Regions from separate parts of the Serratia sp. 121840015-1 genome, predicted to be linked through region 2. Evidence: predicted binding sites of a transcription regulator. Region 2 holds the regulator's gene; each other region holds the start of a gene.
What was found. The regulator PhoB, encoded in region 2, activates phosphate uptake and scavenging genes when phosphate is short. The targets are predictions, from matches to a motif close to CTGTCATAAAACTGNCNNAT.
Positions count from the first base shown of each region.

Region 1 (10,317 bases), on a different contig from region 2:
ACCAGGTATTCACCGGCCTCGACCCTGACCAGGCGCAAAGCGGCCAGCAGCGGGGGCGAAAGCGCCGTTCGCAGATCGTGAGCTTCGATAAACGCTTCTTTCAGCTTGCTGTCACCGACAGTTTTCACGGCGATTCACTCCCAGGGTTTATCCGTTAACGTCTTGCATCCTATCTTTTCGGCTGCGCCCAGAATAGCCGGCGCACTTCAGAACGAAACAGGACATCTGACCTTTTTTGCCTCGGGCCGTCTGGGTATTTTCTCCGCAGCCCCCACCCAAGGAGAGTGCCATGCGACATATTTTGATAGATACCGATACCGCCTCCGACGATGCCGTCGCCCTGCTGATGGCGTTGCGCGAGCCTGACGTGAGGGTGGAAGCGATCACCACGGTCGCAGGCAACTGCCCGCTTGAACAATGCGTCAAAAATGCGCTTATCTGCGTGGAAAAAGCGGGAACCTATGCCCCTCCGGTATACGCCGGCATGGCGAAACCGCTGTTCCGCACGCGCTATCACTCGCACCACATTCACGGCGAAGACGGCATGGGCGACATGGCCTTGCCCGACCCGCAGCTGACCGCCGCACCCATTCATGCCATAGACGCCATCATCGACTGCGCCGCACGGCTCAATGGCGAGCTGGAAATCGTCACCCTCGGGCCGCTGACCAATCTCGCGATGGCGGTGCTAAAAGCGCCCGCGCTGGCCGAACAAGTGAAAAGGGTTTATGTCATGGGCGGTTCCGGGCTGACGCCGGGCAATATTACCCCGCTGGCCGAATTTAACTTCTACGCCGACGCTGAGGCCGCCCATCTGGTGTTGAATGCCGGGCTGCCCCTCACCCTCGTCGGTTGGGAGATCGGGATGGGAGAAGCGTTTATTGGCGAGGACGATATTGAACGATTGCATCATCTCGGCGAACTGGGGCGCTTTGCCGTGCGCTGCAACCGCACGCTGATGGCGTTCAACGCCGGGCGCACAGAGCGTAAAGGCTTTGATTTGCCCGATCCGACCACCATGGCGGTGGCGCTCTACCCGGATATCGTCGAAACCAGTCTGGAGGCGTATTCCTGGGTAGAATATAAAAGTGAAAGGTCTTACGGCCATTACGTCATTGATTCCACCCATCTGACCGGCGAACCGGCCAATGCCCGCGTGATCACCCGCATTAAACCCGGCCTGTTTAAAGAAAAACTGTTTTCGTTGTTATCTCAGCCGTTAATGAAATAAGTGGCCCGTATGAAATTCGCTCCAAGAAAATTGAAGAAAGTGGAATTACACGTCCATTTGGATACCTGTTTAAGCTACCACTATGTCAAAAAGATCGACCCGCAAATAACCAGAGCGGCCTTTAATCGGCAATTTATCGCGCCGAAACGATGCGCCGATCTGGGGGACTTTCTAAGCAAGATAGCGCCGCAAATAGATCTATTGCAGACAAGCCAGGCGATAACGCTGGCCGTCGAGGACTTATTCGCGCAGTTGGCGGCGGATAATGTCATCTATGCCGAGCTGCGCTTCGCGCCGCTGCTGCATACCCGGCTGGGGTTAGGCGGTGAAGCGGTGGTCGAGACGGTGCTGGCGGCCATGCATAACGCCTCGCGGGCTTACGGTATCGCCGCCGGGCTTATCCTGTGCACGCTGCGGCATTTCGATGCGGCCGCCAGCCTGCAAACGGCGAAACTGGTTATCGATTATCAGGGAAGCGGCGTGGTGGCGCTGGATTTGGCCGCCGACGAAGCGCGTTACCCGCTGGCCAATCACATAGCGGCCTTTCGGGCGGTGCGCGAAGCCGGCGGCAACGTCATCGCCCACGCCGGTGAGGCGAAGGGCGCCGACAGCGTACGGGAAACGCTGGATAGGCTGCAGGTGTCGCGCATCGGCCACGGCGTCAGGAGCATCGAGGATGCTGCGCTTATCGAGCGCCTGGTAGCCACCGGCGTCCTGCTCGAGATCTGCCCCAGCTGCAATCTCGTCTGCAATCTGTTCGACAGCATCGACAGTCACCCGATAGACCGGCTGAAAAGGATGGGAGTGCGGCTGAACGTGAATACCGATGCGCGCACCGTCGCCGATACCACGCTGAACAAAGAGTACCAGCTGTTGCATGACGCCTTCGGCTGGCAGGATGACGATTTTAACCGCAGCAACCGACAGGCGTTGGAAGCGAGTTTTCTCGACGGCGATACTAAAATTAAATTAATGAATCAGCTCAAGGCCGGGCCAATGTGACCCGGTACGTTTCAAGGCTGAGCGGGTTTTAACGCCCCTGCGCCGCCAACGCCTGGGCGCAGGCCCAGGCCGAGCTCCAGGCCCACTGGAAGTTGTAGCCGCCCAACCACCCGGTCACGTCCACCACTTCACCGATAAAATAGAGCCCCGGCGCCTTGTGGGCTTCCATCGTCTTGGAGGAAAGTTCGTTGGTGTCGACGCCGCCGAGCGTTACTTCCGCCGTGCGATAGCCTTCGGTGCCGTTCGGCTGCACGCGCCAGTTCTGCAACAGATCCACCAGCGCCGCCTGCTGCGGCGCATTCAGCTGCTTCAGCGTGGCCTCCGGCAGTTGTCCCAACGTTTGCAAGCATTCCACCAGCCGCTTCGGCAAGTGCAACGCCAGGGTGTTTTTCAGGCTTTGATTCGGATGCTGGCGGCGCTGGTCATCCAGGAAGGCCGCCAGATCCAGCTCAGGAAGTAAGTTAACGCTCACATACTCACCCGGCTGCCAGTAGCTGGACAGCTGCAACACCGCCGGGCCGGACAGGCCGCGATGGGTGAACAGGATGCTTTCACGGAAGCTGACGCCGTTCTCGGCAGTGATCACCGTCGGCAACGAGACGCCGGACAGCGTCTGCACATGCTCCAGCAGCGGCTTATGCAGGGTAAAAGGCACCAGCCCGGCGCGCGTCGGCAGCACCTTGAGGCCGAACTGCTCCGCCAGCTTGTAACCGAATGGCGAAGCGCCCAGCCCCGGCATGGACAAACCGCCACTGGCCACCACAAGTGAGCGAGCACTTACTTTTTCACCATTCAGCGCCAGCGTGTAGCCATGTTCGGTTTTCTCCACGCCCAGCACTTCGCTGCGCAGGCGCATCGTCACCTGGCCCAGCTCGCACTCTTTGACCAACAGATCCACCACCTGCTGCGCCGAGTCGTCGCAGAACAGCTGCCCCAGCGTTTTTTCATGGTAGGCGATGCCGTAGCGGTTGATCAGATCGATGAAGTCCCACTGGGTGTAGCGCGCCAACGCCGACTTGCAGAAGTGCGGGTTGTTCGACAGATAGGCCGCCGGCTCGGCGTACATATTGGTGAAGTTGCAGCGCCCGCCGCCGGACATCAGGATCTTGCGGCCCGGTTTTTTGCCGTTGTCGAGCAGCAACACGCGGCAACCGAGTTGCCCCGCCTGCGCGGCGCAAAACATGCCGGCGGCGCCCGCCCCAATCACTACGACATCAAACTGTTCCACCTGAGCCTCACTTATCAAAACCACAATCGCGACAAAAGAGCGCCATATTACGCCGTTTCGCCGCCGGTCACCGCCAAATTCACGGCGGCAGATTGTAAAGCCCCGGCGCCGCCAACGCCATAGTAAGAAAATATTACAGAGGTCAGAGGAGAATAACGCGTTGATATTCCATATTTTTGTTATAGACACGCCATCATTTCGTCATGTCCAAATCAAAAAAACGTCATATTTTCCTTTTCCCCGGCCCCGGTTGTCACTGATAATGCGCGGCGTTCATGTCCACAAACTGGCGTAACGCTTATGCTGCATTTGTTCGCTGGCCTGGATTTCCATACCGGCCTGATGTTAATTCTCGCATTGTTGTTCGTGTTGTTTTATGAAGCCATCAACGGTTTTCATGATACGGCCAATGCGGTCGCTACAGTTATTTATACCCGCGCCATGCGCTCGCAACTTGCGGTCGTGATGGCAGGTTTGTTCAACTTTCTTGGCGTAATGCTCGGCGGTTTGAGTGTTGCTTACGCCATCGTCCATTTGCTGCCTACCGATCTGTTGTTGAACGTCAGTTCAGCACACGGATTAGCCATGGTCTTCTCCATGCTGTTGGCGGCAATCATCTGGAACCTCGGCACCTGGTATTTCGGTCTGCCGGCCTCCAGTTCCCATACGCTGATAGGCGCAATCATCGGTGTCGGTTTAACCAACGCCCTGATGACCCACACTTCGGTGGTGGATGCGCTTAACGTCCCGAAAATGATTGGTATTTTCCTTTCTCTGCTGTTCTCGCCGCTGGTCGGCATGATGGTGGCGGGAGTGATGGTGTTCGCCTTGCGCCGCTATTGGAGTGGCACCAAGAAACGCCAGCGTATCCACATGACCCCTGCGGAACGTGAAAAGGTCGACGGCAAACGCAAGCCGCCGTTCTGGACCCGTATCGCGCTGATCCTGTCGGCGATTGGCGTCAGCTTCTCGCACGGCGCCAACGACGGCCAGAAAGGCATCGGCCTTATCATGCTGGTGCTGATCGGCGTTGCGCCGGCCGGCTTCGTGGTCAATATGAATGCAACCGGCTATGACATCACCCGTACGCGTGATGCCGTGACCCACCTGCAGCAATATTACCAGCAGCACGGCGACGCGCTGTCGCATGCGGTGTCGCTGACGCCGCTGGTGCCAAGCCCGGATGATGAAGCTGCGCCGAACAAGCCGGCCGAGTTCCACTGCGACAGTTCGCGCGCCATGCCGGCGATCGAGCTGGCTCAGGGCATGCTGACCAACCTGCAAAGCTACGATCAGCTGACGGTTGAGCAGCGCAGCCACCTGCGCCGCCTGCTGATGTGCGTGACCGACACGGCGGATAAAGTCGCCAAGCTGCCGGAAACCTCATCCGCCGACCAGCGCTTCCTGAAGAACCTGCGTCAGGATCTGCTGCAGACCGTCGAGTACGCGCCGATGTGGATCATCGTCGCCGTCGCGCTGGCGCTGTCGCTCGGCACCATGGTGGGCTGGAAACGCGTGGCCACCACCATCGGCGAGAAGATCGGCAAGAAAGGCATGACCTACGCCCAGGGCGTGTCGGCCCAGATGACCGCAGCGCTGTCGATCGGCGTGGCGAGCTATACCGGCATGCCGGTCTCCACCACCCACGTCCTCTCTTCGGCGGTTGCCGGGACGATGATCGTGGACGGCGGCGGCGTGCAGAGCAAAACCGTGAAGAACATCCTGTTGGCCTGGGTACTGACCCTGCCAATCTCGATTCTGCTTTCCGGTGCGCTGTATTGGGTCGCGTTGAAGCTGATCTAAGCGATAAGCATCATGAGAAAGGCGGCCGAAAGGCCGCCTTTTTTTGCCTGCATCAAGGGAAACAGGAAGGCATTAATACCAAATCATCAGCGCTATCAGGCTGATGACCACCAGACCGCACAGGGCCGAGGTCAGCATAAACTGCCCGCGCACCCGCTCGCAGCGGCGAATAAACTCCGGATCGTGGTGCTCGACATAGCGTTGCGCAAAGATATAGCGCACCAGCCTCAGCTGCTTGCTGGGTTGCCCGTGGGCGGTGAAGAAACCGCCGCCGTCAACGTATTGGTACAGCAGCGGGTCACAGCCGCGCAATACCACCAGCAGCGCGCGCAGAGAAGAGTAATACCGCACCATGTTTACCACACACACCACACATAAGGCCCAAAACAGCGCGACGGTACTGATCATGATTGCCCCCTCAAGGCGTTGTTATCCGCGGCCATCCGCCGGGTCCAACCGCCCTACCTCATTACCCGATACTCTGCTGGAGCTTACCGCTCTCATCCCCTTTTTTGCCTGCACGGGCCACGCCCATAACCCACCGCCTCCGGAGACGTTACCGCACCGCACAGAGAGATTTGCACAGCGTGGTTCCACTCAGAGGGGAAATGATGAGGCCCATATCCATCATTGTAGGTTAATGAAACGCAAACTGGCCTGATCAGTGGATAAAATTTACCGCCCCGCGCCGAAATGCCCTCCGCCGGGGCGGGCTAACGGCAGTGATTGGTCGGTTTTTCTGGATAGTCTATCCCGCTCCACGCCGCTGATCTTTCCCCCCACGCTGGCTAGACTCAGGTTTCCGTTACGTTCATCCAAGGAAACTGTTATGGCAAACCATTCAATCAAGGGAAAAACCGTCCTCATCGCCGGCGGCGCCAAAAACCTCGGCGGGCTGATCGCACGCGATTTGGCTGAACAAGGCGCCAAAGCGGTGGTGATCCACTACAACAGCGCCGCTTCCCAAGCCGAAGCGGAAAAAACCGTCGCCGCCATTCAGGCCGCCGGGGCGCAAGGCGTCGCGCTACAGGCCGATCTCACCACCGCAGGCGCGGTCGAAAAGCTGTTCGCCGATGCGGTCGCCGCCGTCGGCAAGCCGGATATCGCCATCAATACCGTCGGCAAAGTGCTGAAAAAGCCGATGGTCGACATCAGCGAAGCCGAGTACGACGAGATGACGGCGGTCAACGCCAAAACCGCGTTCTTCTTCCTGAAAGAGGCGGGCAAACACCTCAACGACAACGGTAAAATCTGCACGCTGGTCACCTCGCTGCTCGGCGCCTTCACGCCGTTTTACGCCGCTTACGCCGGCACCAAAGCGCCGGTGGAACACTTCACCCGCGCCGCCGCCAAGGAGTTTGGCGAACGCGGTATCTCCGTGACGGCGGTCGGCCCCGGCCCGATGGACACCCCGTTCTTCTACCCGGCGGAGGGTGCGGACGCCGTGGCCTACCACAAGACGGCAGCGGCGCTGTCGCCGTTCAGCAAAACCGGCCTGACCGATATCGAAGACGTGGTGCCGTTCATCCGCCACCTGGTCAGCGACGGCTGGTGGGTAACCGGCCAAACCATCCTGATCAACGGCGGCTACACCACCAAATAAGTTCGACGGGGGCACAGATGCCCCCGCACCTGCTCGCGCGCAACCGCGCCATGCGGCTACACTCTCTGTCAGAAACGGCGCCAAGGAACAGCAGGTCAACGAGATGGACAGATTCAATCAATACCGCGTATTCGTCCAGGTGGCGGAAATGGGCAGCTTTATCCGGGCGGCCCATGCGCTGGAGGTGCCGCGCGCCTCGGTGTCCGCCGCCGTGCAACAGCTGGAAACGCAGCTGGGCGTGCGCCTGCTGCACCGCACCACGCGGCAGGTGCGGCTGACCGCCGACGGCGAACAGCTGCTCGAGCGGCTGCGCCCGCTGCTGGCCGAGGTGGAAGACATCGATCAGTCGTTTCAGGCCAGCCAGCGCCAGGCCTCCGGCCGGCTCAGCGTCGACGTGCCGAGCCGCATCGCCCGCCGGCTGATCGCGCCGGCGCTGCCCGGCCTGCTGCGGCGCCACCCTCATCTGCAGCTGGTGCTCGGCTCCGCCGATCGCGCCATCGATCTGGTGCAGGAAGGGGTCGACTGCGCGGTGCGCGTCGGCGATCTGCACGACAGCAGCCTGGTGATGCGCCCGCTCGGCCATATCGCGCTGATCAACTGCGCCAGCCCCGCTTACCTGGGCGAATTCGGCCATCCGCGCCAGCCCGGCGATCTCGTCGAGGGACACTGGAGCATCGGCTACGCCTCGCCCAAAACCGGCCGCGAATCCCCCTGGGAATACCAGGCCGGCGACGGCCATACGCAACGGCTCGAACTGCCCAGCCGGGTGGTGGTCAACAACGCCGAAAGCTATATCGCCTGCTGCCGCGCCGGGCTGGGGCTGATGCAGATCCCGCGCTACGACGTGCAACACCTGCTCGACGCCGGTGAACTGGTTGAAGTCCTGCCCGGTTACCGCGCCGCCTCCATGCCGATCGCCCTGATCTACCCCCACCGCCGCCAGCGATCGCGCCGCCTGGCGGTGTTTCATGAGTGGTTTGAAAGCCTGCTGCAGCCACATCTGGAGCGCTGATTGCACATTTAGCGCTATACTTTGTTTAATAACGCTTATAATTCAAGCGGTCAGACCGTCAGCATCCGCATAATTCATAGGCTTTTACGCCGCGCGGGTGTACAACGAAAGGTATCGGGCGGAGAGATTTTCGATGCGGCGCAGTGTGATCGCCCCAACATATCATTGCGTTATCCGAATGATACTATGGAACCAAAAGCGCCAGGCGGGTAAACGGAACGCCTGCTAACCCTTTTTAATCGGCATGTTTATGGAAGGAGTATTCTTATGGCTTACAAACACATACTGATCGCGGTGGACCTATCCCCGGAAAGCAAAATCCTGGTAGAAAAAGCCGTCTCGATGGCGCGGCCGTACAACGCTAAAGTTTCTCTGATCCACGTCGATGTCAACTATTCCGACCTCTATACCGGCCTGATCGACGTCAATCTCGGCGACATGCAAAAACGCATCTCCGAGGAAACCCATCAGGCGCTGACCGAGCTGTCGCAGAACGCCAGCTACCCGATCACCGAGACCCTGAGCGGCAGCGGCGATCTGGCGCAGGTATTGGTCGATGCCATCAAGAAATACGACATGGACCTGGTGCTGTGCGGCCACCACCAGGACTTCTGGAGCAAGCTGATGTCTTCCGCTCGCCAGCTGATCAATACCGTGCACATCGATATGCTGATCGTGCCGCTGCGCGATGAAGAAGACGAATAAAGTAAGCACTCGCTAACTTAACTGCCCAACGCCCGCGCCCTGCGGGCGTTTTTCATGCCGCCACGCCGATTAATCGCTTGATAATCAACCGCCCTCCGATGATATAGTCGCTAAAGACACAACATCCTCCCCCGGGCATCGCCTATACCCATATCTATAAGAAATAGCGGGGGAAATTTAATGCGAAAAGGAGTTATCCATGGAATATGCCGTATCGGTAGAGTCTTTCCTGTCCTCGTTACAACGCCATAACCCCCACCAGCCGGAATATTTGCAGGCGGTGCGCGAAGTATTCACCTCGCTGTGGCCGTTTATCGAACGCAACCCGCACTATCGCGAACAGGCGCTGTTGGAGCGCCTGGTGGAGCCCGAGCGCGTCATTCAGTTCCGCGTCAGCTGGGTGGACGATCGCGGCCAGGTGCAGGTCAACCGCGCCTTCCGCGTACAATTCAACTCGGCTATCGGTCCCTACAAGGGCGGCATGCGCTTCCACCCGTCGGTGAACCTGTCGATCCTGAAGTTCCTCGGTTTTGAGCAGACCTTCAAGAACGCGTTGACCACCCTGCCGATGGGCGGCGGCAAAGGCGGCTCCGATTTCGATCCGAAGGGCAAAAGCCAGGGCGAGATCATGCGCTTCTGCCAGGCGCTGATGACCGAGCTGTATCGTCATCTGGGCCCGGACACCGACGTGCCGGCCGGCGATATCGGCGTCGGCGGCCGCGAAGTCGGCTTTATGGCCGGCATGATGAAAAAACTGTCCAACAATACCGCCTGCGTGTTTACCGGCAAGGGCCTCTCCTTCGGCGGCAGCCTGATCCGCCCCGAGGCGACCGGCTATGGCCTGGTGTACTTCACCGACGCCATGCTGCAGCGCCACGGCCTGGGCTTTGAGGGCATGCGGGTGGCGGTGTCCGGCTCCGGCAACGTGGCGCAGTACACCATCGAGAAAGCGCTGGAGCTGGACGCGCGCGTGATCACCGTGTCGGATTCCGGCGGCACCCTGGTGGACGAAGACGGCTTCACCACCGAGAAGCTGGCGCACCTGGCGGAGATCAAAAACCAACGCTACGGCCGGGTGGCGGACTACGCCCGCGAACGCGGCCTGACGTATCTGGCGGGCCAGCAGCCGTGGAACGTGCCGGTGGATATCGCCCTGCCGTGCGCCACCCAGAACGAACTGGATCTCGAGGCGGCGCAAACGCTGATCCGCAACGGAGTGAAGGCGGTCGCGGAAGGCGCCAACATGCCGACCACCATCCAGGCCACCGACGCCTTCCTCGACGCCGGCGTGCTGTTCGCGCCGGGCAAGGCGGCCAACGCCGGCGGCGTCGCCACCTCGGGGCTGGAGATGGCGCAAAACGCCGCGCGCATCGGCTGGCGGGCAGAGAAAGTGGATGTACGTTTACAACATATCATGGCCGATATTCACCACGCCTGCGTGGAATACGGCGGCGAAGGCAAGCAAACCCACTACGTGCACGGCGCGAATATCGCCGGTTTCGTCAAGGTCGCGGACGCCATGCTGGCGCAGGGCGTGCTGTAATCCGCCTTAAAGGTGATCTTGTTCACACATCGATTAAATGCTTCAATGCCGGCCTCTGCGCCGGCATTTTTTTATGCTTTCACGCCATCCAGATGATACCAATACGTTAAATAAAAGTTAATAAAAGGTTATTTATTGCTTCATGATCGGTAGTAAATTTACCACCGCCAAATAATTAAACATTTATTTA
Region 1 is NZ_JBSEYF010000007.1:178,988-189,304, forward strand. It holds gene ACUXAC_RS23905 (Crp/Fnr family transcriptional regulator) at 1-128, opposite strand, end outside; gene ACUXAC_RS23910 (nucleoside hydrolase) at 290-1,231, shown strand; gene add (adenosine deaminase) at 1,241-2,233, shown strand; gene ACUXAC_RS23920 (NAD(P)/FAD-dependent oxidoreductase) at 2,262-3,461, opposite strand; gene pitA (inorganic phosphate transporter PitA) at 3,762-5,264, shown strand; gene uspB (universal stress protein UspB) at 5,337-5,672, opposite strand; gene ACUXAC_RS23935 (SDR family oxidoreductase) at 6,094-6,867, shown strand; gene ACUXAC_RS23940 (LysR family transcriptional regulator) at 6,971-7,879, shown strand; gene uspA (universal stress protein UspA) at 8,147-8,584, shown strand; gene gdhA (NADP-specific glutamate dehydrogenase) at 8,784-10,127, shown strand.
Region 1: a site for PhoB is predicted at 3,737-3,756, ahead of pitA (inorganic phosphate transporter PitA). Genes of this name have one in related genera too.

Region 2 (10,317 bases):
TAATAGTCCTCGGTATCGTACTTATGCACGCTCGGCGCGGTAAAAATCGGGTTCAGATACAGCGCCGTCACGCCCAGCTGCTGCAAATACGGCAGTTTGGCGCTGATGCCGTCCAGATCGCCGCCGTAAAAGGTCGAGGCGGCGTGGCGATCCTCCAACGGGTGCTGCCAGTCACGCCGAATCACCTCGGCGCCGGCCGCGTGATGGCGGTAGCTGCCGCTTTGGATGCCGTGCTCGCCGCCGCTGCTGGCGAAGCGATCGGGGAAAATCTGGTAGAACAGCTGATCCGCCACCCACTCGGGGCCATGGTCGGGCTCGTCGACGGCGAACTGCGCCAGCTGGCCCGGCGGCGTTGGCGACCAGCCCTGCGGGCCGAACCACTGCTGGCGATCGGCCCACAGCAGCTTGAAGCAGTAACGCCGCGTCGGCTCGCCCTCATTCAGCGTCAGGCTGGCCTGGTAGCGCCGCATTCCCTCGTGGCGCTGCGCTTTCATCACCAGCAGCCACTCTTCGTTGTCCGGTTCGGCGCGCAAAAACACCCGTTCCGGCAGTTCATCCCCCTGTAACCACAGCGTGATATCCAAACGTTGCCCTTGCTTCACCACAAAAGGCGGGACCGGTTGATGCCAGGCGTTAAGCATACTGTTTCTCCTGCTGTACCAAACGAAATCGACGGCGTTCTTCAAGAAGCGAACAATGCCACGTTAAGTGCAACTCCCCCTCCTCTCTGGCCGCAAAACCCGGGGATGAGCCGGGGGGCGGAGACCGAAAAATAACGCTAACCCGATGTAAAAAAAGGTAAACAGGCACAAATCCTGCACGTTACCCCTTAGGCTAACGCGTTTTAAGTTTACAGGATATTTTTTGCGCATTTTTTAAGGAGCGGTAATGCAACAACAGATAACGCGCTGGCTGGAACAGTTTGGTTTGGAATTCGGCGGAGTGATGTCGCTGTTGATGGTATTGGGGTTGATTGTCCTGATCTCGGTCGCGATCCACCTGGTGCTGCACCGGGTGGTGCTGGCCGCCCTTCAGCGCCGTGGCCAGCAATCGCAGCGCGTCTGGCAACAGGCCATCACCCAATACAAACTGTTCCAGCGCGTGGCGCTGCTGCTGCAAGGGGTGATCATCAGCATCCAGGCGACGCTGTGGTTGCAGAGCGGCAGCCAGACCCAGGCGGTGATCGTCACCGGCGCGCAGGTGTGGATCCTCGCCTTCACCCTGCTGTCGCTGTTCTCGCTGCTGGATACGCTGCTGGCGCTGCTGCGCCAAAGTTCGATCTCCAATCAGCTGCCGCTGCGCGGCATTTTCCAGGGCCTGAAACTGGTGGCGGCGATCCTGATCGGCATCATGATCGTTTCGTTGCTGATGGGCAAATCGCCGCTGCTGCTGCTCAGCGGCCTGGGTGCCATGACCGCGGTCTTGATGTTGGTGTTCAAGGATCCGATCCTCGGGCTGGTGGCCGGCATTCAGCTCTCCGCCAACGATATGCTGAAGATCGGCGACTGGCTGGAAATGCCGAAATATGGCGCCGACGGCGCGGTCACCGACATCGGCCTGACCACGGTCAAAGTGCGTAACTGGGACAACACCGTCACCACCATTCCCACCTACGCGCTGATCTCCGACTCGTTCAAAAACTGGCGGTCGATGTCGGAATCCGGCGGGCGGCGCATCAAGCGCAGCCTGAATATCGACACCGGCAGCGTGCACTTCCTGTCGGAAGAGGAACAGCGCCGCCTGCAGCGCAACCCGCTGCTGCACAGCTACCTGAACGTCAAGACCCAGGAGCTGAGCCAGCACAACCAGGAGATCGCCGTCGATCTGGCCTCGCCGCTCAACGGCCGCCGCCTGACCAACCTCGGCACGCTGCGCGCCTATCTGGAAGCCTATCTGCGCGCTCACCCGCGCATTCACCAGAACATGACGCTGATGGTGCGCCAGCTGGCGCCGACGCCGGAAGGCCTGCCGCTGGAAATCTACGCCTTCACCAACACCACGGTCTGGGCGGAGTACGAAAGCATTCAGGCGGATATTTTCGACCATATTCTGGCGGTGATCGACGAGTTCGGCCTGCGCGTGCACCAGACGCCAACCGGCAATGACCTGCGCGGCATGCTGCTACAGAACGCGAACGCTTCCTGACGTCGGCTGACGTAACTGTGTCTGCTGGTAATGATGTTCTTTCAATTGCCAGCAGATATCTCCATCCCCTTCTTTTCCCCGGCGAAAACGGCGTTAATGCGCCATCACCTTCACCACCGAGAGGGAAAGCCCTTGCTGAAACGGTTACGTCATCGGCTGTTTACCCTGATGGCCACCCTGCTGTTTATCGGCTGCCTGCACAGCGCTTCGCTGGACGAAAGCCGCATGCCCCGCAATCTGCAACCTTCGCTGAGCGCCCTCAGCAGCAACATGCAGGACATTCGCGAAGTGCTGGCGCGCTGCGCCGGCGAGGAAGAGGAAGAACGCCTTAACGGCGGCGACATGCGTATCGAAGCGCGCGCCGCCGGGGAGGATGAAGTGGAAGACAAACGCTAAAAAAACACCGGCCTCAGCCGGTGTTTTTCCATTTAGTCTTGCTGCGTCGCCAGCGGCGCGCGTTTTTTCTGATGGTTGACCTTGAACCAGTATCCCGCCAGCAGCAATACCACCCAGACCAGGCCGGCGTACAGCGAGACGCGCGTGGTCGGGAAGTAGCCGATCAGGCCGATGATGAACACCAGGAACACGATCGCCACCACCGAGGTGAACACCCCACCGCGCAGCGGGAACGCCAGCTGCTTCACCTGCTCTTTGCTCAGGCTGCGGCGGAAGGCGATTTGGGAGAACAGGATCATGATCCACACCCACACGGTGGCGAAGGTCGCCAGGGACGCGATCACCAGGAACACGCTCTCCGGCATGATGTAGTTGAGGTATACCGCCAGCAGCAGCGCCAGCATCATCACCACCACCGTCACCCAGGGAATGCCGCGTTTCGACACCTTGCTGAACATCTTCGGCGCGTGGCCCTGCTCGGCCATGCCGTGCAGCATGCGACCGACGCCGAACACGTCGCTGTTGATCGCCGACAGCGAAGCGGTGATCACCACGAAGTTGAGAATGCCCGCCGCCACGGTGATGCCCATATGCTGGAAGGTCAGCACGAACGGGCTGCCGTTGGTGCCCACCTGGTTCCATGGGTAGATAGACATAATGACGAACAGCGTGCCGACGTAAAACACCAGAATGCGCCACGGCACCGAGTTGATGGCTTTAGGAATCGATTTTTTCGGATCTTTGGCTTCGCCGGCGGTGATGCCGATGATTTCAATGCCGCCGTAAGCGAACATCACCAGCTGCAGCGACAGGATCATGCCGATAAAGCCGTTGCTGAAGAAACCGCCGTTCGACCACAGGTTATGAATGCCGGTCGGTTGCCCGCCGTTGCCGATGCCCCAGATGATGATGCCGATGCCGGCCGCGATCATGATGATGATGGTGGCGACCTTGAAGAACGAGAACCAGAACTCCAGCTCACCGAATACCTTGACGCTCATCAGGTTGATGGCGCCGATGATCAGCACCACGCTCAGCACCCAGATCCAGTGCGGCACTTCCGGGAACCAGACCCCCATATAGATGCCGAAGGCGGTCACGTCGGCGATGGCGACGATCAGGATTTCAAAGCAGTAGGTCCAGCCGGTGATGTAACCCGCCATCGGGCCGAGGTAGTCCTGCGCGTAGCGGGAAAACGAGCTGGCCTGCGGGTTGTTGACCGACATCTCCCCCAGGGCGCGCATGATGATAAAGGCCACGATGCCGCCGATCAGGTAAGCCAGCAGCACGCTCGGGCCGGCCATTTTGATGGCGTCCGCCGAGCCGTAGAACAACCCGGTGCCGATGGCCGATCCCAGCGCCATAAAGCGGATATGACGCGTACTGAGGCCGCGTTTCAGCTTATTGTCGGGGGCAGTGGTGGGTGACTGTTGTTGCATGAAGATGACCCATAGTTTTAAACGTAAAAAAGCCACGGACATGTCCGTGGCCCTGGATTAAGCCGGGGAATTATCAGTGCGCGGTCACTTGGGAACGCGTGCACACCCGATCATAAATCGCGACCAGCACCAGCATCAGCAGCGAAGGCGGCAACCATGCCAACCCCTGCTCCGCCAGCGGCAGGTGAGTGGTCCAGGCCGGCAGCAGCTGCTGGAAACTGGAGGCTTTCACCGCGTCAAGGATACCAAACAACAGGCTGACAAGCATCACCGGCGCGATGATGCGCGGCGCGCTGTGCCACCAACGCAGGGTGAAGCTCAGCACCACCAGCACGATGCACGGCGGATAAATCGCGGTCAGCACCGGAATGGAGATCTGGATCAGGTGGCTCAGGCCGAGGTTGGACACCACCATCGAGAACAGGCCCAGGATAAATACCAGCGTCTTGTACGAGAACGGCAGGTATTGCGCGAAGAACTCGGCGCAGGCGCAGGTCAGGCCGACTGCGGTCACCATACAGGCGATGAAGATCAGCGCCGCCAGGAAGAAGCTGCCCAGGCCGCCGAAGGTGTTCTGAACGTAAGCGTGCAGGATCACCGCACCGTTGGTGGCGTCAGGCACCAGCGCGCCGCTGCCGGAGCCCAGCTTGAACAGGCTCAGGTAAACCAGCGTCAGGCCCACGCCGGCGATCAAACCGGCCAGAATGGTGTAACGGGTCAACAGACCGGCGTCTTTCACGCCGCGCGAGCGCGCCGCGTTGACGATAACGATGCCGAATACCAGCGCACCCAGCGTATCCATGGTCAGATAGCCGTTAACGAAGCCGGAGGAGAAAGGCACGCTCTGGTAAGCCGCCGTCGCCGGGATCGGCGCGCCGGCAGGCCACAGCAACGCGGCGATGCCCAATACGGCCAGCGCCACTATCTTCAGCGGTGCCAGCACGTGGCCGACGGTGTCGAGCAAGCGGCCCGGATACAGGGAGATGCCGATCACCAGCGCGAAGTACACCAGGCTGTAGATGAACAGCGGCATGGCGCCGTCGCCGGTCAGCGGGGCGATACCCACTTCAAAGGACACGGTGGCGGTACGCGGCGTGGCGAACAGCGGGCCGACGGCCAGGTAGCAGACGGTCGCCAGCAGCAGGCCGGCGCCACGGCCGATCGGTGAGCTGAGGGCGTCGATGCCGCCGCCGACGCGCGCCAGCGCGATGACGGTGATGACCGGCAGACCGACGGCGGTGATCAGGAAGCCCAGCGCCGCGGTCCAGACGTGTTCACCGGACTGCAAGCCGACCATCGGCGGGAAGATGATGTTCCCGGCCCCGACGAATAAGGCAAAGGTCATAAAGCCCAGTGCCAGGATATCTTTTGACGTTAAACGATGACTCATACGATGTCGTGTTGCCTGTTCAAATGAAAAATAGTGTCCGATAGCGTGGTGGCGTGACGCCCCACCCGGTTGCCGGCATGCCCGATCGTTGCAGCGCCAAATAAGCACCCTAAACGCAATAGATCCGGCGTTTATGTCCCTATTCGAAAGTGGCCGCTCATGAAGATGGGCAAAATTTTAGGAGTTATAAAAATGGAGGTTTAATCCGACAACGAAGGCTAAGGTAAACGTTTATAGCGCTTCAAGGCAAGGCGCACGGCGAAAAGCAGAGCTATCGACCATATAAACTTTTGCCACCAGTCGATCATATTGGCTATCAATAAATATACACTACATGATTTGTATCATTTTTGAACAACAGATTCACGAAACGTGAAGCATATATCACTTTACCGCGCGAAAACGCCAATAAATGCCCGGTTTTCGCGTGGCATAAGCTCCGTTTGGCCGTGAAAAAAGGCGAAAATTACGCCGCTTTTTGCCGCTTATTGCACCGTAGCCGACGCGAGCGGCTGCAAGCCGAGCGCCTGGCGGGTCTTCTGCAGGGCGGCCGGCGGCAGCGGCAGATAGCCGTCGTGATTGACCAGGCTCTGCCCTGCGGTCGACAGCACGCGGTCGAGGAACGCGGCGGTCAGCGGCTCGAGCGGTTGATTGGGGGCTTTGTTGATGTAGATATAGAGATAGCGCGACAGCGGGTAGCGATCGTTGCGCACGTTGGCGGCGGTAGGTGCGACATAGTCCTCTCCCGACTCCGCCAACGGCAGCAGCCGCACGCCGCTGGCGCGAAAGCCGATGCTGGCATAGCCGATGCCGTTGAGCGAACCGGCCACCGCCTGCACCACCGAGGCCGAGCCGGGCAGCTCATTGACGCGCGGCATAAAATCGCCGCCGCACAGCGCGCGCAGTTTGAAATAGCCGTAGGTGCCCGAAGCCGAGTTGCGGCCGAAGCGCTGCAGCGAGCGCGTCGCCCAATCGCCGCTGAGCCCCAGCTCGCCCCAGCGCGTCAGCGGTTTGCTCTCACCGCAGCGCCGGGTGGCGGAGAAAATGCGATCGAGCTGCTGCAGATTGAGGCCACGCAGCGGGTTGTCCTGATGCACCAACACCACCAGCGCATCCACCGCCACCGGCACCGCCAGCGGCGCATAGCCGTAACGGTGTTCGAACGCCGAAACCTCAGCCGCCTTCATCGGCCGGCTCATCGGGCCCAGCTGCGCGGCGCCCGCCGCCAACGCGGTCGGCGCGGTCGACGAGCCGGCGGCCTGGATCTGCAGGTTAACGTTGGGGTAATGCCGGCTGAAATCCTGCGCCCACAACGCCATCAGATTCGCCAGGGTGTCGGAGCCGACGCTGGACAGGTTGCCCGCCAACATGCCATCGGGCTGCGCCAGCGCGCCGCGTCCGGCCAGCAGCGCCAGGCAAAGCAACAGCCCTCGGGTTATTCGGGTCATACCGGTGTCTCGCGTTAATTTTTCACCGCATTCTCTGATAAAGCGGCGGGAACAATCAACCGGTTGGGTAAGGTAAAGATAAAGCGCGTGCCGATCCCCGGCTCGCTGAGGATCTCCAGCCGCGCGTCGTGATGGCTGAGCGCGTGTTTGACGATCGCCAGCCCCAGCCCGCTGCCGCCGGTTTGGCGCGAACGTGCCTTGTCGACGCGGTAAAAACGCTCGGTCAGGCGCGGAAGGTGTTCGGCGGCGATGCCCGGCCCGTTATCGCTGACCTGGAACTGCGCGCCGTGCGCCGTCTGCTGCCAGCTCACTTCGATATGGGTGCCCTTCGGCGTGTGGTTGACCGCGTTGTACACCAGGTTAGACACCGCGCTGCGCAACTGGTCTTCATTACCGAACACGTTGAGCTGTTCGTTAACCCGGAAGGTGATCTCGTGATTGCCACCGCTCAGCGACTGCGCCTCGCGCTGCAACACCCGCAGCATCAGCGGGATATCTACCCGCTCGTTCATGTCGACATTGGGCGCCGCCTCAATGCGCGACAGCGTCAGCAGCTGCTTGACCAGCCCGTCCATCCGGCGAGTCTGCTCTTGCATGGTGCTGAGTGCCTTGCTGCGCAGCGAGCCGTCCTGCTCTTCATCGCCCATCATCTCCAGGTAGCCCTGCAGCACCGTCAGCGGCGTGCGCAGCTCATGGCTGACGTTGGCGAAGAAGTTGCGCCGCGCGCCCTCCAGCTGGCGCATCTGGGTGACGTCGCGCGCCACCATCAGCAGCTGCCCTTCGGAGTAAGGCATTACGCGGAATTCGACGTAGTGTTCATTGTTCAGCTGCAGCGTCAGCGGGCGCGAGAACTCCTGCTGTTGCAGGTAGTGGCTGAATTCCGGATAGCGCAGCAGGTTGAGGATGTGCTGGCCGTTGTCTTCCGGCCAGCGAAAGCCGAGCAGATGCTGCGCCAGCCCATTACACCAGAAGATATTGCCTTCGACGGTGGTCATCACCACCGCATCAGGCAGCGATTCGGCCCCGCTGCGAAAGCGCTTGATCAGCAGCGCCAGCTCACGCCGGCGGCGGCGATTGCGCTGCTGCATCTGATACAGGCCATAGAACAGCGGCTCCCAGCTCCAGCGGCCGGGCGGCGGCGTCATGCTGCGGTCGATCCACAGCCAATGGGAAAGTTTGAGCTGGTTGTAGAAATTCCACACCAGCGCAGCCAGCGCGGAGGCCAGCAGGAACCAGGGCAGATAACCGAAAATCAGCCCCAGCAGTAAGGCGGGCAGACAAAAAAGAGCCAGCTCCAGAGCCAGCCTCTTCCACGACAGACGTTCTAACACGACATATTCTCCAGCGCGGCGCGATCAGTAGCGCGTTGAGAACCGGTAGCCGGTGCCCCGAACGGTTTGAACCATTTTATCATGCCCACTGGTTTCTAACGCCTTGCGGAGCCGACGGATATGCACGTCAACGGTACGGTCTTCCACATAAACGTTAGTGCCCCAGACGTGATTAAGCAACTGCTCACGGCTATAAACCCGCTCTGGGTGGGTCATAAAGAAGTGCAGCAGCTTGAACTCGGTCGGCCCCATGTCCAACGCCTGATCGTTAGCCATCACGCGGTGGGAGGACGGATCCAGGCTCAGCCCTTGCATTTCAATCACTTCTTCCACCGCCATCGGTGAAATGCGGCGCATGACCGCCTTGATGCGCGCCACCAGCTCCTTGGGCGAGAACGGCTTGGTGATATAATCATCCGCCCCCACTTCCAGGCCGCGCACGCGGTCTTCCTCTTCGCCGCGCGCGGTCAGCATCATGACCGGAATATCGCGGGTCAGCGCTTCGCGCTTCATATGTTTGATAAACTGAATGCCGGAACCGCCGGGCAACATCCAGTCGAGCAACACCAAATCAGGGAACGGCTCAGACAGGCGCGTCACGGCGCTGTCATAATCCTCGGCTTCCAACGGTTGGTAACCATTCTGTTCCAACACAAAGCACACCATCTCACGGATCGGCGCTTCGTCTTCCACCACCAGTATGCGTCTTGCCATCGTCAATCCTGCCAATGTGTTAGCGACTTTGCGGGCGCCATTATGCGTCAGTTTTGTGACACTTTTATGAAAAAAAGCGGCTGTTATAGGCAGTAAGCATAGCGATTATTTCCCGGTGCAAAGAAAAATCATTCCGTAGTCGTCGCCATTGCGCCGGGACAGGCGCCGCCGCGGCCTTTATAATCATCGCCATTACCTTTGCATCCGGGAGTGTCATGCGCCTGATCCACACCTCTGACTGGCATCTTGGCCAGTACTTTTTCACCAAAAGCCGCGCCGCCGAGCACCAGGCTTTTCTGAACTGGCTGATCGAACAGATCGAGCAGCAGCAGGTGGATGCGCTGATCGTCGCCGGGGACCTATTCGATACCGGCTCGCCGCCCAGCTACGCCCGCGAGCTGTACAACCGCTTCGTGGTGGAACTGCAGCGCACCGGCTGCCAACTGGTGGTGTTGGGCGGCAACCACGACTCGGTAGCGACGCTGAACGAATCGCGGGAACTGCTCTCTTGCCTGAACACCACGGTGATCGCGAGTGCGCAGGGCTCCCTTGAGCAGCAGATCGTGGTGCTTAACCGGCGCGACGGCCAGCCGGGCGCCGTGCTGTGCGCCATTCCTTTTCTGCGGCCGCGCGATCTGCTCACCAGCCGCGCCGGCGAATCCGGCGCGCAGAAACAGCAGGCGCTGCAGGAAGCCATTGCCGAACATTACCAAGCGCTGTATCAGGCGGCCTGCGAACGCCGCGAGCAGCTGGGCCTGCCGCTGCCGATCGTCGCCACCGGCCACCTGACCACCGTCGGCGTCACCACCTCCGACTCGGTGCGCGACATCTATATCGGCACCCTGGACGCCTTCCCGGCGCAGGCCTTCCCCCCTGCCGATTACATCGCGCTGGGCCACATTCACCGCGCGCAGAACGTCGCCAAGTCGGAACATATTCGCTATAGCGGCTCACCGATTCCGCTCAGCTTCGATGAACTGGGCAAAGCCAAAAGCGTCTTCCTAGTGGATTTCACCGACGGTGCCCTGCAGCAGGTAGAAGCGTTAACGATCCCGCAGTTCCAGCCCATGCAGCTGATCAAAGGCGATCTGGCCGAGATCGAACGGCAGCTGCAGCAATTTGCCGACTATGCCGGCGAGCTGCCGGTGTGGCTGGATATCGAAGTGGCGACGCAGGACTACCTCAGCGATATCCAGCGCCGTATCCAGCTGATGGCGGATGAGCTGCCGGTGGAAGTGGTGCTGCTGCGGCGCAGCAAGGAGCAACGCCGCCAGGCGATCGCGCAGCAGGACAAGGAAACGCTGAACGAGCTGAGCGTCAACGAGGTGTTCGAACGGCGCCTGGCGCAGGAGGCCGACATGCCCGAAGCGCGCCAACGGCGGATGCATCAACTGTTCCGCCAGGTGGTCGATGCGGTGCAGCACAATCCTGAGGAGACCCACCCATGAAGATCC
Region 2 is NZ_JBSEYF010000003.1:119,146-129,462, reverse strand. It holds gene malZ (maltodextrin glucosidase) at 1-641, opposite strand, end outside; gene ACUXAC_RS16895 (mechanosensitive ion channel family protein) at 889-2,145, shown strand; gene ACUXAC_RS16890 (hypothetical protein) at 2,278-2,541, shown strand; gene proY (proline-specific permease ProY) at 2,574-3,980, opposite strand; gene brnQ (branched-chain amino acid transport system II carrier protein) at 4,054-5,370, opposite strand; gene ACUXAC_RS16875 (PstS family phosphate ABC transporter substrate-binding protein) at 5,856-6,818, opposite strand; gene phoR (phosphate regulon sensor histidine kinase PhoR) at 6,833-8,149, opposite strand; gene phoB (phosphate response regulator transcription factor PhoB) at 8,174-8,863, opposite strand; gene sbcD (exonuclease subunit SbcD) at 9,079-10,311, shown strand; gene sbcC (exonuclease subunit SbcC) at 10,308-10,317, shown strand, end outside.

Region 3 (10,317 bases), on a different contig from region 2:
CGATCATCAACCGCGCCGCCGAAAGCGGGACGGAGCTGCCGCTGGCGCAGGCGCGCCGCGCGCTGGCCGGCGTCGGCGTGGAAGGGATCGTGGACGGCAAGACCGTGCTGATCAGCGCGCCGGGCAAGCTGGCACTGGGCCTGCTCGACGCCCAATGGCAGAGCCAGGTAGACAAGCTGGAAAACGCCGGCAAAACGGCGGTAGTGGTGCTGGAAGACGGCGCGCCCATCGGCTTGCTGGCGCTGCGCGATACGCTGCGCGGCGACGCCAAACAGGCCATAGCCGAACTGAACGCGCTGGGTATTCGCGGCGTGATGCTGACCGGCGACAACCCGCGCGCCGCCGCGGCGATCGCCGGCGAGCTGGGCCTCGACTATCGTGCCGGTCTGCTGCCGGAAGATAAGGTCAGCGCGGTTACCGAACTGAGCGAACTGCGCCCGACGGCGATGATCGGCGACGGGATCAACGACGCCCCGGCGATGAAGGCCTCCAGCATCGGCATCGCCATGGGCAGCGGCACCGACGTGGCATTGGAAACCGCCGACGCCGCCCTGACCCACAACCGGCTGGTGGGCGTCGCGGAGATGATCCGCATCTCGCGCGCCACCCACGCCAATATCCGGCAAAACATCACCATCGCATTGGGGCTGAAGGGGGTCTTCCTGATCACCAGCCTGCTGGGGCTGACCGGTTTGTGGCTGGCGGTGCTGGCTGACTCCGGCGCCACCGCGCTGGTCACCGCCAACGCGCTGCGGCTGTTGAAAAAGCGCAGCTAAGTTCGGAAACCAATACGGGCGCGGCATACCGCGCCCGTTGTCATTTCGGGGAAAGAGACTTTTCCTTCATCAACACGACCTTGTCGCCGCTATACGCCTTTACGCAGCAAATAACGGTATGGCGCCTGCTCGGTCTCCTGCGCCACCAGCGTGTGTTCCATAAAGCGGCAGAACCCCGGAATATCGCGGGTGGTAGCCGGATCGTCGGCGATAATCAGCAGCGTTTCGCCGTTGTCCATATGGCGCACGGTTTTACGCACCATCATCACCGGTTCCGGGCAACGCAGGCCCAGCGCGTCGAGCGTCTGGTCTGCCTGGGCAAATAAGTCAGTCATGCAATTTTTCTCGTTCAAAAACGATCGGCGAACGCTCGCCGCATCTCATTAGCGCCTAGTTTACGCCGGTAGTTTTTCTGCGCAAGATGCGTTAACGTTTGCGTTAAATTTAACCATTGCATTGGTTGCGCAAACGCGTATCATGCTGCCGCGCAGCGTTTTTTGCTGTTTTAACAAGACACACTGGGTTCCCTCACCCCACTGCTAAAAAGGCTACAATATGTATTCGTTTACCGCACAGCAGCGCTTCACGGCGTTGGTCTGGCTTTCGCTGTTTCATATCGCCATCATTACCTCCAGCAACTACCTGGTGCAGCTGCCGATCACCGTTTTCGGCTTCCATACCACCTGGGGCGCCTTTACCTTCCCGTTTATCTTCCTGGCGACCGATCTGACCGTGCGCATTTTTGGCGCGCCGCTGGCGCGGCGGATTATCCTGGCGGTGATGGTGCCGGCGCTGTTCATCTCTTACGTGATCTCCACCGTCACCTATCAGGGAGAGTGGCAGGGATTCGCGGCGCTGGGCAGTTTTAACCTGTTCGTGGCGCGCATCGCCGTGGCCAGCTTCATGGCCTACGTGCTCGGCCAGATCCTCGACGTACATGTGTTCAACCGCCTGCGCCAGCGCAGCGCCTGGTGGGTGGCACCGGCAGCGGCGATGTTCTTCGGCAACATCAGCGATACGCTGGCGTTCTTCTTCATCGCCTTCTACAAGAGCAGCGATCCCTTCATGGCCAACAACTGGGTGGAGATCGCGCTGGTGGATTACAGCTTCAAGGTGATGATCTGCCTGCTGTTCTTCCTGCCGATGTACGGCGTGTTGCTGAACATGCTGCTCAAACGCATCGCGGCGCGCAGCGGCAGCCTGCAGCCGAGCTGAGCCGTGCTATTCTGGGCGGCCCTATCCTTTGGAGGCCGCCCATGACCCCAATCGTTCGCAACGCCACGCTCGAAGAAATCCACCGTCTTTATCAACGCATCCCCGAATTCGGCAACCTGCATAGCCTGGCCGATCTGCAGCGGCGCATCGGCATCGCCCCCGCCAGCCTGTTGATCGCCGAAATCGACGGTCAGCCGGCCGGTTTCAAGCTCGGTTATCAACAGCGGGAAACGGTGTTTTACAGCTGGCTGGGCGGGGTGCTGCCGGCGTTTCGTCGCCACGGCGTGGCGCAGGCCTTGTTGGCCGAACAGGAACGCTGGGCGCAGGCGCAGGGCTATCACCAGCTGACGGTCAAAACCCGTAACCGGTTCCGCGCCATGCTGACGATGCTGCTCTCCCATCACTATCAGATTGTTCAGCTGGAAAAGAAAGGCGAAGTGGCTGATTATCGGCTATTACTGGAAAAAAACTTGTGACAACATCTGCCTTGCATTTCAACCTGGAATAGGTTGCGATACGACAGTGAATCCCTACCGGAAAGGAATAAGGAAGCCCGATGCGTAAAGTAGCGAAATTGATGGGTATCAGCCTGCTGGCGCTTGGCCTCGCGGCCTGCGACGGCAACACCAAAGACACCAAGGCAGCGCCAGACGGCGCGGCGGCCAGCGCACCGGCCGGGCAGCAGGTGAGCCTGCTGGACGGTAAACTGGCGTTCACGCTGCCGGTCGGCATGGCGGATCAGAGCGGCAAGCTGGGTAACCAGGCCAACAACATGCATGTTTACGCAGACAGCACTGGTCAGCGCGCGGTGATCGTGATCCTGGGCGACAAGACCGCCGACAGCCTGGAGACTCTGGCCAAGCGCCTGGAGAATACCCAGCGCGCGCGTGACGCCAACCTGCAGGTGATCACCAACAAGGCGCTCGACGTCAACGGCGTGCCGCTGCGTCAGCTGGACAGCATCATCACCAGCAGCGGCGAAAAAGCCTATTCCTCCGTCCTGATCGGCTCGCTGAACAACAACATGCTGACCATTCAGGTGACGCTGCCGGCGGACAATCAGCAGCAGGCGCAGACCGAAGCCGAAGGCATCATCTCCACCCTGAAGCTGAAGCAGTAATCCCACAGGGGCCGGCTTGCCGGCCCTTTCGTTTTTACGCCAGCGCCTGCGCCAGCAGGGTGATCGGATGTTCACAGCGCTTGCTGGTGGACATTTCTATCTGCCATTTGCAGGTCTCGCAGTCGGTCACCACCAGATCCACCCCGCTCTCTTCGATCTGCCGGAACAGCGGTGCGCCGATGCCTTGCGAAGTGGCGTAGTTCTCCGATTTGAACCCGTAGGTGCCGGCGATGCCGCAGCACTGGGAATCCAGCACCACCAGCTCCAGCCCCGGTATCTGCCGCAGCAGCTCCAGCGTGTAGGCGGTCCAGCCCATCTTCTCCATATGGCAAGGCGTGTGATAAGCCACCCGCAGCGGCGTGTGCTTCAGCGGCAGGCTACGCCCCTGATTGATCAGGCGGTAGAGATAGCGCGTCGCCAGCTCCACCCGATCGCGCACCGGGGTGGTGTCCACGTCCAGCAGATGAGGGTATTCGTCGCGCAGGGTGAAGGTGCAGCTCGATGAGGTCGCGACCACCGGAATGCCGCGCTCCAGCACCGTTTCATGCAGCGACTCGGCGTTGACCCTGGCCTGCTTTTTGGCCTGCTCGATAAACCCGTTGGCGATCAGCGGCACGCCGCAGCATTTCTCGCGTTTCAGCAGCTGCACGCCGATATCCAGCGCGTTGAACACCCGGATCAAATCCTTGCCCAGCTGCGGATGGTTATAGTTGACGAAGCAGCCGTGGAAAAACGCCACCTGCTCGGCATAACGCTGCTGAGCCTGCGCCTGTTGCCGGTACCAGCGGCGGAAAGTGCCGAACGAGTATTTCGGCAGTTCGCGACGGTGATCGATCTTCAGCGCCTTGTCCAACAGCTTGCGCACCGGTTTCAGCCCGGTAGCGGCGTTGACGATCGGCGCGAACGGCGTCGACAGCGAGCCCATGATGTCGGTGTGGCTGAGGATGGTGTCGCGCAGCGTCGGCTTGCTCTGGGCGAAGTCGGCGCGGGCGCGCTGAATGATGTCGCCGATTTTGACGTCGGACGGGCAGGCCACTTCACAGCGCTTGCAGTTGGTGCAGTATTTCAGCGCTTCGTCGTACAGCGCCGGATCTTTCAGCCGCAGCCGCTCGCCGTCCGGCCCCGCCTGTTTTGGCCCCGGATAGAGCGGGTTCACTTTGGCGACCGGACAGTAGGTGGTGCAGACGGTGCATTTGATGCAGCTTTCAAAGCTGTGGTCCTGATGCAGGCTCATGCGTTTTCCTCCGCGGCAATCTGCTGCGCGACGTGCAGCGCACCGATCAATGACACGCCGGCGCCGCAGCCCTGCTGCAGCGGATCGTAGCCGCCGGCGACCGCGCCGATGGCATACAGATTGTCGAACGGCATTCCCTGCTTCATCGCCCGCAGCCTGCCGTCGGTGCGCACGCCAAACTGCAGATAAGGCTGCGGTGCAAACAGCTCGCGCCGGCTCCAGTCGGCGCGATCGGCGCGGCTGTGCACGTCCAGTCCGAAGATCGGTTCGCGCACCCCGTCGAAATCCGCCACCAGCCCATTGCTGAAGAAGCTGCCGCTGGCCAGCACCACCTGCTGTGCCCGCAGCGGAATATCGCCGTGGTTACGGGTATACAGGCCGGTGACGCGGCCGGCTTCACACTCGGCGCGTAGCACGCTGTCGCCAGGCATGAAAACGCCGCCCAGCTGTTGGAAACGCCGCCGCAGTGCCTGATGCAAGCGCATGCCGGGCACCGAAGGCGGCAGCGTCGGCAGCAGCCGGATCGGTTTGCCGACCGCATCCTGCAGCACCGCCAGCGACGCGTCGTCCTCCATGCCCAAACAGGCCGGCAGGAAGAGCGCGTCGGCCTCGCCCGCCAACCGCCGCAGCTCCTCGGCCATCGGCGGCAGGCTTTCCATCAAATCCAGCACCCGGGCGATGTTCACCGCGCGGAACTCGCTGGGGTTATTGCGCAATCTGTCCAGCGCCGGCATGTGCAGATAGGCTACCTCCGTCTCTACGCCGAGCTCCCGGCTCAGAGAGTCAGCGGCCATCTGCGGCTGGAAGTCGAGGAACCCCTCGATGCCGATCACTGCAATACGCCGCCACGGCAGTTGGCCGGTCAGCGGCAGCGTCGGGATCGCCTGCGGGCTGAGCCAGGTGGCGCGGCGCGTGCCTAGCGGCGTAATACGCAGATGGTTATTGGCGCCCTCGCCCTGCAGGTTCAGCCCGCAGCGCTCCAGCAGCCGCTGCGCGGCGGCGGACAGCGCCGCCACCCGGCCGGGCCCGATCAGGGCATACGGATGCTGCGGCGCCTGCTGCGCCAACTGGGGTAACGCCGCCAGCGGCATCTCGACCGGCGTGCCGTCCGGCAATCTCGCCAGCAGATCGAGCGAGCCGGAGGAGAAGTAGAGCGCGCTCTGGCCGGAACTGACCACCGCGCAGCGCTTGCCCTGTTCGGCTACGGCAATGGCGCAGCTCAGGCCGGCCAGGCCGCCGCCAATCACCACTACGTCAAATCGCATCATCCGCCTCCTGCTCCTTGTCGGCCTGGGCCTCAAGCCCGCATAACCCCTGGTAAACCCAGCTGGTAAATTCACTCTCACGCAGCGCATCGCCCCAGGCGATCGGCCGTACGCCTTTCCACCGTTCGTTGAGGAACTGCGACAGCTGCGCGATGGACTGCTGCGGCGTGCTGACCTTGAAGCGCGTCAGCAGCCCGGCGGCGCGGCAGGCGCAGAGTTCCCCCTGGCAGGTGCCCATGCCGACGCGGGTGCGGCGGCGCAGATCCACCAGGTTATTGACGGTCAGCGAGTTGACCGCATAGCGCACTTCCCCGGCGGTCACCGCCTCGCATTCGCACACCAGGCTGGTGTCGAGCCGATCGGCCGCCGGCACCTGGCTGGCGCGATCGCCGTGGCGGTAAATTGCCGAGCCGCGAATGCTGGCGGGCAGAGAAACCACGCTGCGCACCGTTTCCTCCGCCGACTGGCGGGAGCCGGGCAACGCGTCCTGCGCGGTGGTGCACGGGCGGTTTACGCCAAGCTTTTCGCACACCTTGTCAGTGGCCCACTCCGCCATCAGGCGGTAGGTCATCAGCTTGCCGCCGGTGATGGTGATAAACCCTTCCAGCCCGTCGCGAGCGGCGTGATCGAGCAGCACGATGCCGCGGCTGACGTTGCGCCCGCTGGGATCGTCGTCGCTGGCCACCAGCGGCCGCACCCCGGCATAGGCGCGCAGAATGCGGGTCTGCGCCAGGGTGGGCGCCAGCAGCGCTCCCTCGCGGATCAGAATGTCCACCTCCTGCGGGGTCACCAGCATGTTGTCAATTTGGTCGTAATCGATATGGGTCGAGGTGGTGCCGATCAGCGAGATGGTGTCGCCCGGCACCAGGATGTCGGCATCCGCCGGTTTGCGACAGCGGTTGATCACCATGTTGTTGATGCGGTGGCCGAGGATCAGCAGCGCCCCTTTGGCCGGGAACATGCGGATGCGCAAGTCGGCGTATTCGGCGATCTGCTGGCCCCAGATGCCGGCGGCGTTGACCACCACCGGCGCATGCAGCTCATAACGCCGCTGATTCTGATGGTCGTAAACGCGCACGCCCGTCACCCGGTCGCCGCTGCGCAGCAGCCCCACCACCTGGTGGTAGGTCAGGATCTGCGCGCCGTGTTCACGCGCGTCCAGCATGTTGGCGGCGGTCAACCGGAAGGGATCGACGGTGCCGTCCGGCACCCGCACCGCGCCGATCAGCGTCGGGTTGGCCGCCGGCTCCAGGCGCAGCGCCAGCTGCGGGTCGATAGCTTCAGCGTCGATGTCGGCCTGGCGACAGGCGTCGATAAACTGTTGCTGATAGTCCAGCGAGTCCTGCGGCAAGGTGATGAACAGCCCATCGGTGCGCTCGATGCAGTGGTGGGCAATGCGTTTCAGGATGCGGTTCTCTTCGATGCACTCGCGCGCCGACTCGCCGTCGGTCACCGCATAGCGCGCGCCGCTGTGCAGTAAACCGTGGTTGCGGCCGGTGGCGCCGGTGGCGATGTCGTGGCGCTCCAGCAAGATGCAGCGCAAGCCGCGCCGCGCACAGTCGCGGGCGATGCCTGCACCGGTGGCGCCGCCGCCGATGATGATCACATCCGTTTCGCCGCCGTCAAAATAGCTGCTCATGTCGCTCCCTCAGGATCGGTAGTTATGAGCCTATTGAGCCACGGTTATTAGGGTCTTTGTTTGATAAGGAACAATAACGAACATGAAACGAAATAAAAATGTCCACAAAAAACCATCAATGTGATCATAATCACGATTTTTGGACGTTTTTCTATTTCATAACGTTAACGAATCGCTCAAAATCCGCCGTGGTTTCATGAAAGTGTAACAATTGCGCCATTCGTCACAGCGACACCAGGCGTATTTGATGACAATGGCGCTCGTTATGGAACACAAAAACACCACATTCGATATCCGCTCAATCATCAAATGAACGTAAAAGGTCATATTGATGTGATAACAGATAAAGCCATCGGAGGCGCTCATGTTGAGTATTTTTAAGCCGGCCGCACACACCGCCCGTGTGCCGAGCGATAAGGTAGACCCGCTCTACCGTAAGCTGCGCTGGCAAATTTTCCTGGGGATCTTCTTCGGTTACGCCGCTTACTATCTGGTGCGTAAGAACTTCACCCTGGCCATGCCTTACCTGATCGAACAAGGCTTCAGCCGCGGTGACCTCGGCTTCGCGCTGTCGGGCATCTCCATTGCCTACGGCTTCTCCAAATTCATCATGGGTTCGGTCTCCGACCGTTCCAACCCGCGGGTGTTCCTGCCTGCCGGCCTGATCCTGGCGGCGGCGGTGATGTTGTTCATGGGCTTCGTGCCGTGGGCCACCTCCAGCATCGCCATCATGTTCGTCCTGCTGTTCCTGTGCGGCTGGTTCCAGGGCATGGGTTGGCCGCCGTGCGGCCGCACCATGGTGCACTGGTGGTCGCAGAAAGAACGCGGCGGCATCGTTTCCATCTGGAACTGCGCCCACAACGTGGGTGGCGGCCTGCCGCCGCTGCTGTTCCTGCTGGGTATGGCCTGGTTCAACGACTGGCACGCGGCGCTGTACATGCCGGCCTTCGGCGCCATCCTGGTGGCCCTGATCGCCTTCGCCCTGATGCGCGACACCCCGCAATCCTGCGGCCTGCCGCCGATTGAAGAGTACAAAAACGACTATCCGGACGACTACAGCGAAAAAGACGAAGAAGAGCTGACCGCCAAGCAGATCTTCATGCAGTACATTCTGCCGAACAAGCTGCTGTGGTACATCGCGGTCGCCAACGTATTCGTCTATCTGCTGCGTTACGGCATTCTGGACTGGTCGCCGACCTACCTGAAAGAAGTGAAACACTTCGCGCTGGACAAGTCGTCCTGGGCCTACTTCCTGTATGAATACGCCGGTATCCCGGGCACCCTGCTGTGCGGCTGGATGTCGGACAAAGTGTTCAAAGGCAACCGCGGCGCCACCGGTGTGTTCTTCATGACGCTGGTGACCATCGCCACCGTGGTGTTCTGGATGAACCCGGCCGGTAACCCGACCGTGGACATGATCTGTATGCTGGTCATCGGCTTCCTGATCTACGGCCCGGTGATGCTGATCGGCCTGCACGCGCTGGAGCTGGCGCCGAAGAAAGCCGCCGGCACCGCCGCGGGCTTCACCGGCCTGTTCGGTTACCTGGGCGGCTCGGTTGCAGCCAGCGCCATCGTCGGTTACACCGTGGACTTCTTCGGTTGGGACGGCGGCTTCATGGTGATGATCGGCGGCGGCGTGCTGGCGGTTATCCTGCTGCTGCTGACCATGCTGAACGAAAAGAAACACCACGCGGAAATCGCCGCCAAGCGCGGTTAAGCGTCACACGACTTTTGCATGATTTAAAGGCCGCCCTGCGGCCTTTTTACTACCCTGCCCCCAACAACACGGAGAAAAACGGAATGCGGACTCAAGTCAAAGCCCTGCTGACAGGGATCATTCTCGCCACCTCGATGGTCAGCGCCGCACAGGCGGCGGACAAAGTGGTGATCGCCCACCGTGGCGCCAGCGGCTACCTGCCGGAACACACCCTGCCGGCGAAAGCGATGGCCTACGCCCAGGGCGCCGATTACCTCGAACAAGATCTGGTGATGACCAAGGACAACGAGCTGGTGGTGCTGCACGACCATTATCTCGATCGCGTCACCGACGTCGCCGAACGCTTCCCGGACCGCGCGCGCAAAGACGGCCGCTACTACGCCATCGACTTTACGCTGGCGGAGATCAAATCGCTGAAGTTCACCGAAGGCTTTGAAATCGAAAACGGCAAGAAGGTACAGGGTTATCCTGGCCGCTTCCCGATGGGCAAATCCGACTTCCGCGTACACACCTTCCAGGAAGAGATCGAGTTCGTGCAGGGTCTGAACCATTCGACCGGCAAAAACATCGGCATCTACCCTGAAATCAAGGCGCCGTGGTTCCACAAACAGGAAGGCAAAGACATCTCCAGCAAAGTGCTGGCGGTGCTCAAGCAGTACGGTTACACCGGCAAGAACGATAACGTCTACCTGCAGTGCTTCGACGCCAACGAGCTCAAACGCATCAAGAACGAGCTGGAGCCGAAGCTGGGCATGGATCTGAAGCTGGTGCAGCTGATCGCCTATAACGACTGGCAGGAAACCTACGAGCAGAAAGCCGACGGCAAGTGGGTAGAATACGACTACGACTGGATGTTCAAGCCGGGCGCGATGAAGAAAATCGCTCAGTATGCCGACGGCATCGGGCCGGACTACCACATGCTGGTGGTCGCGGATCAATCCAAGCCGGGCCACATCGTGCTGACCGACATGGTGAAAGAAGCGCATGCCAGCAAGCTGGCGGTGCACCCGTTCACCATCCGCGCCGATGCGCTGCCGAAGTACGTGACCGACGTGAACCAGCTGTATGACGTGATTTACAACCAGGCCGGCGTCGACGGCGTGTTCACCGACTTCCCGGACAAGGGCGTGCAGTTCCTGCAGAAGCAGGGCCAGCACAAGTAATGCCAAGGGCGCCGCAAGGCGCCCTTGAATTGCTGACAAAGGAGGAAAAAACGTGGTTTTTCCTCCTTTGTGGATATCAGTCGAAAATCAATAAATTGATTTTCCTTGTTTTTTAGATATTGCCCTCTGTCAGCTCGGCAACGTCATCCGGTTTATCATTGACTTTAAGGGCGCCGCAAGGCGCCCTT
Region 3 is NZ_JBSEYF010000006.1:222,236-232,552, reverse strand. It holds gene ACUXAC_RS22720 (zinc/cadmium/mercury/lead-transporting ATPase) at 1-776, shown strand, start outside; gene tusA (sulfurtransferase TusA) at 866-1,111, opposite strand; gene ACUXAC_RS22710 (7-cyano-7-deazaguanine/7-aminomethyl-7-deazaguanine transporter) at 1,332-1,991, shown strand; gene ACUXAC_RS22705 (GNAT family N-acetyltransferase) at 2,033-2,467, shown strand; gene ACUXAC_RS22700 (DcrB family lipoprotein) at 2,548-3,111, shown strand; gene glpC (anaerobic glycerol-3-phosphate dehydrogenase subunit GlpC) at 3,146-4,345, opposite strand; gene glpB (glycerol-3-phosphate dehydrogenase subunit GlpB) at 4,342-5,610, opposite strand; gene glpA (anaerobic glycerol-3-phosphate dehydrogenase subunit A) at 5,600-7,249, opposite strand; gene glpT (glycerol-3-phosphate transporter) at 7,614-8,966, shown strand; gene glpQ (glycerophosphodiester phosphodiesterase) at 9,050-10,129, shown strand.
Region 3: a site for PhoB is predicted at 7,441-7,460, ahead of glpT (glycerol-3-phosphate transporter). Genes of this name have one in related genera too.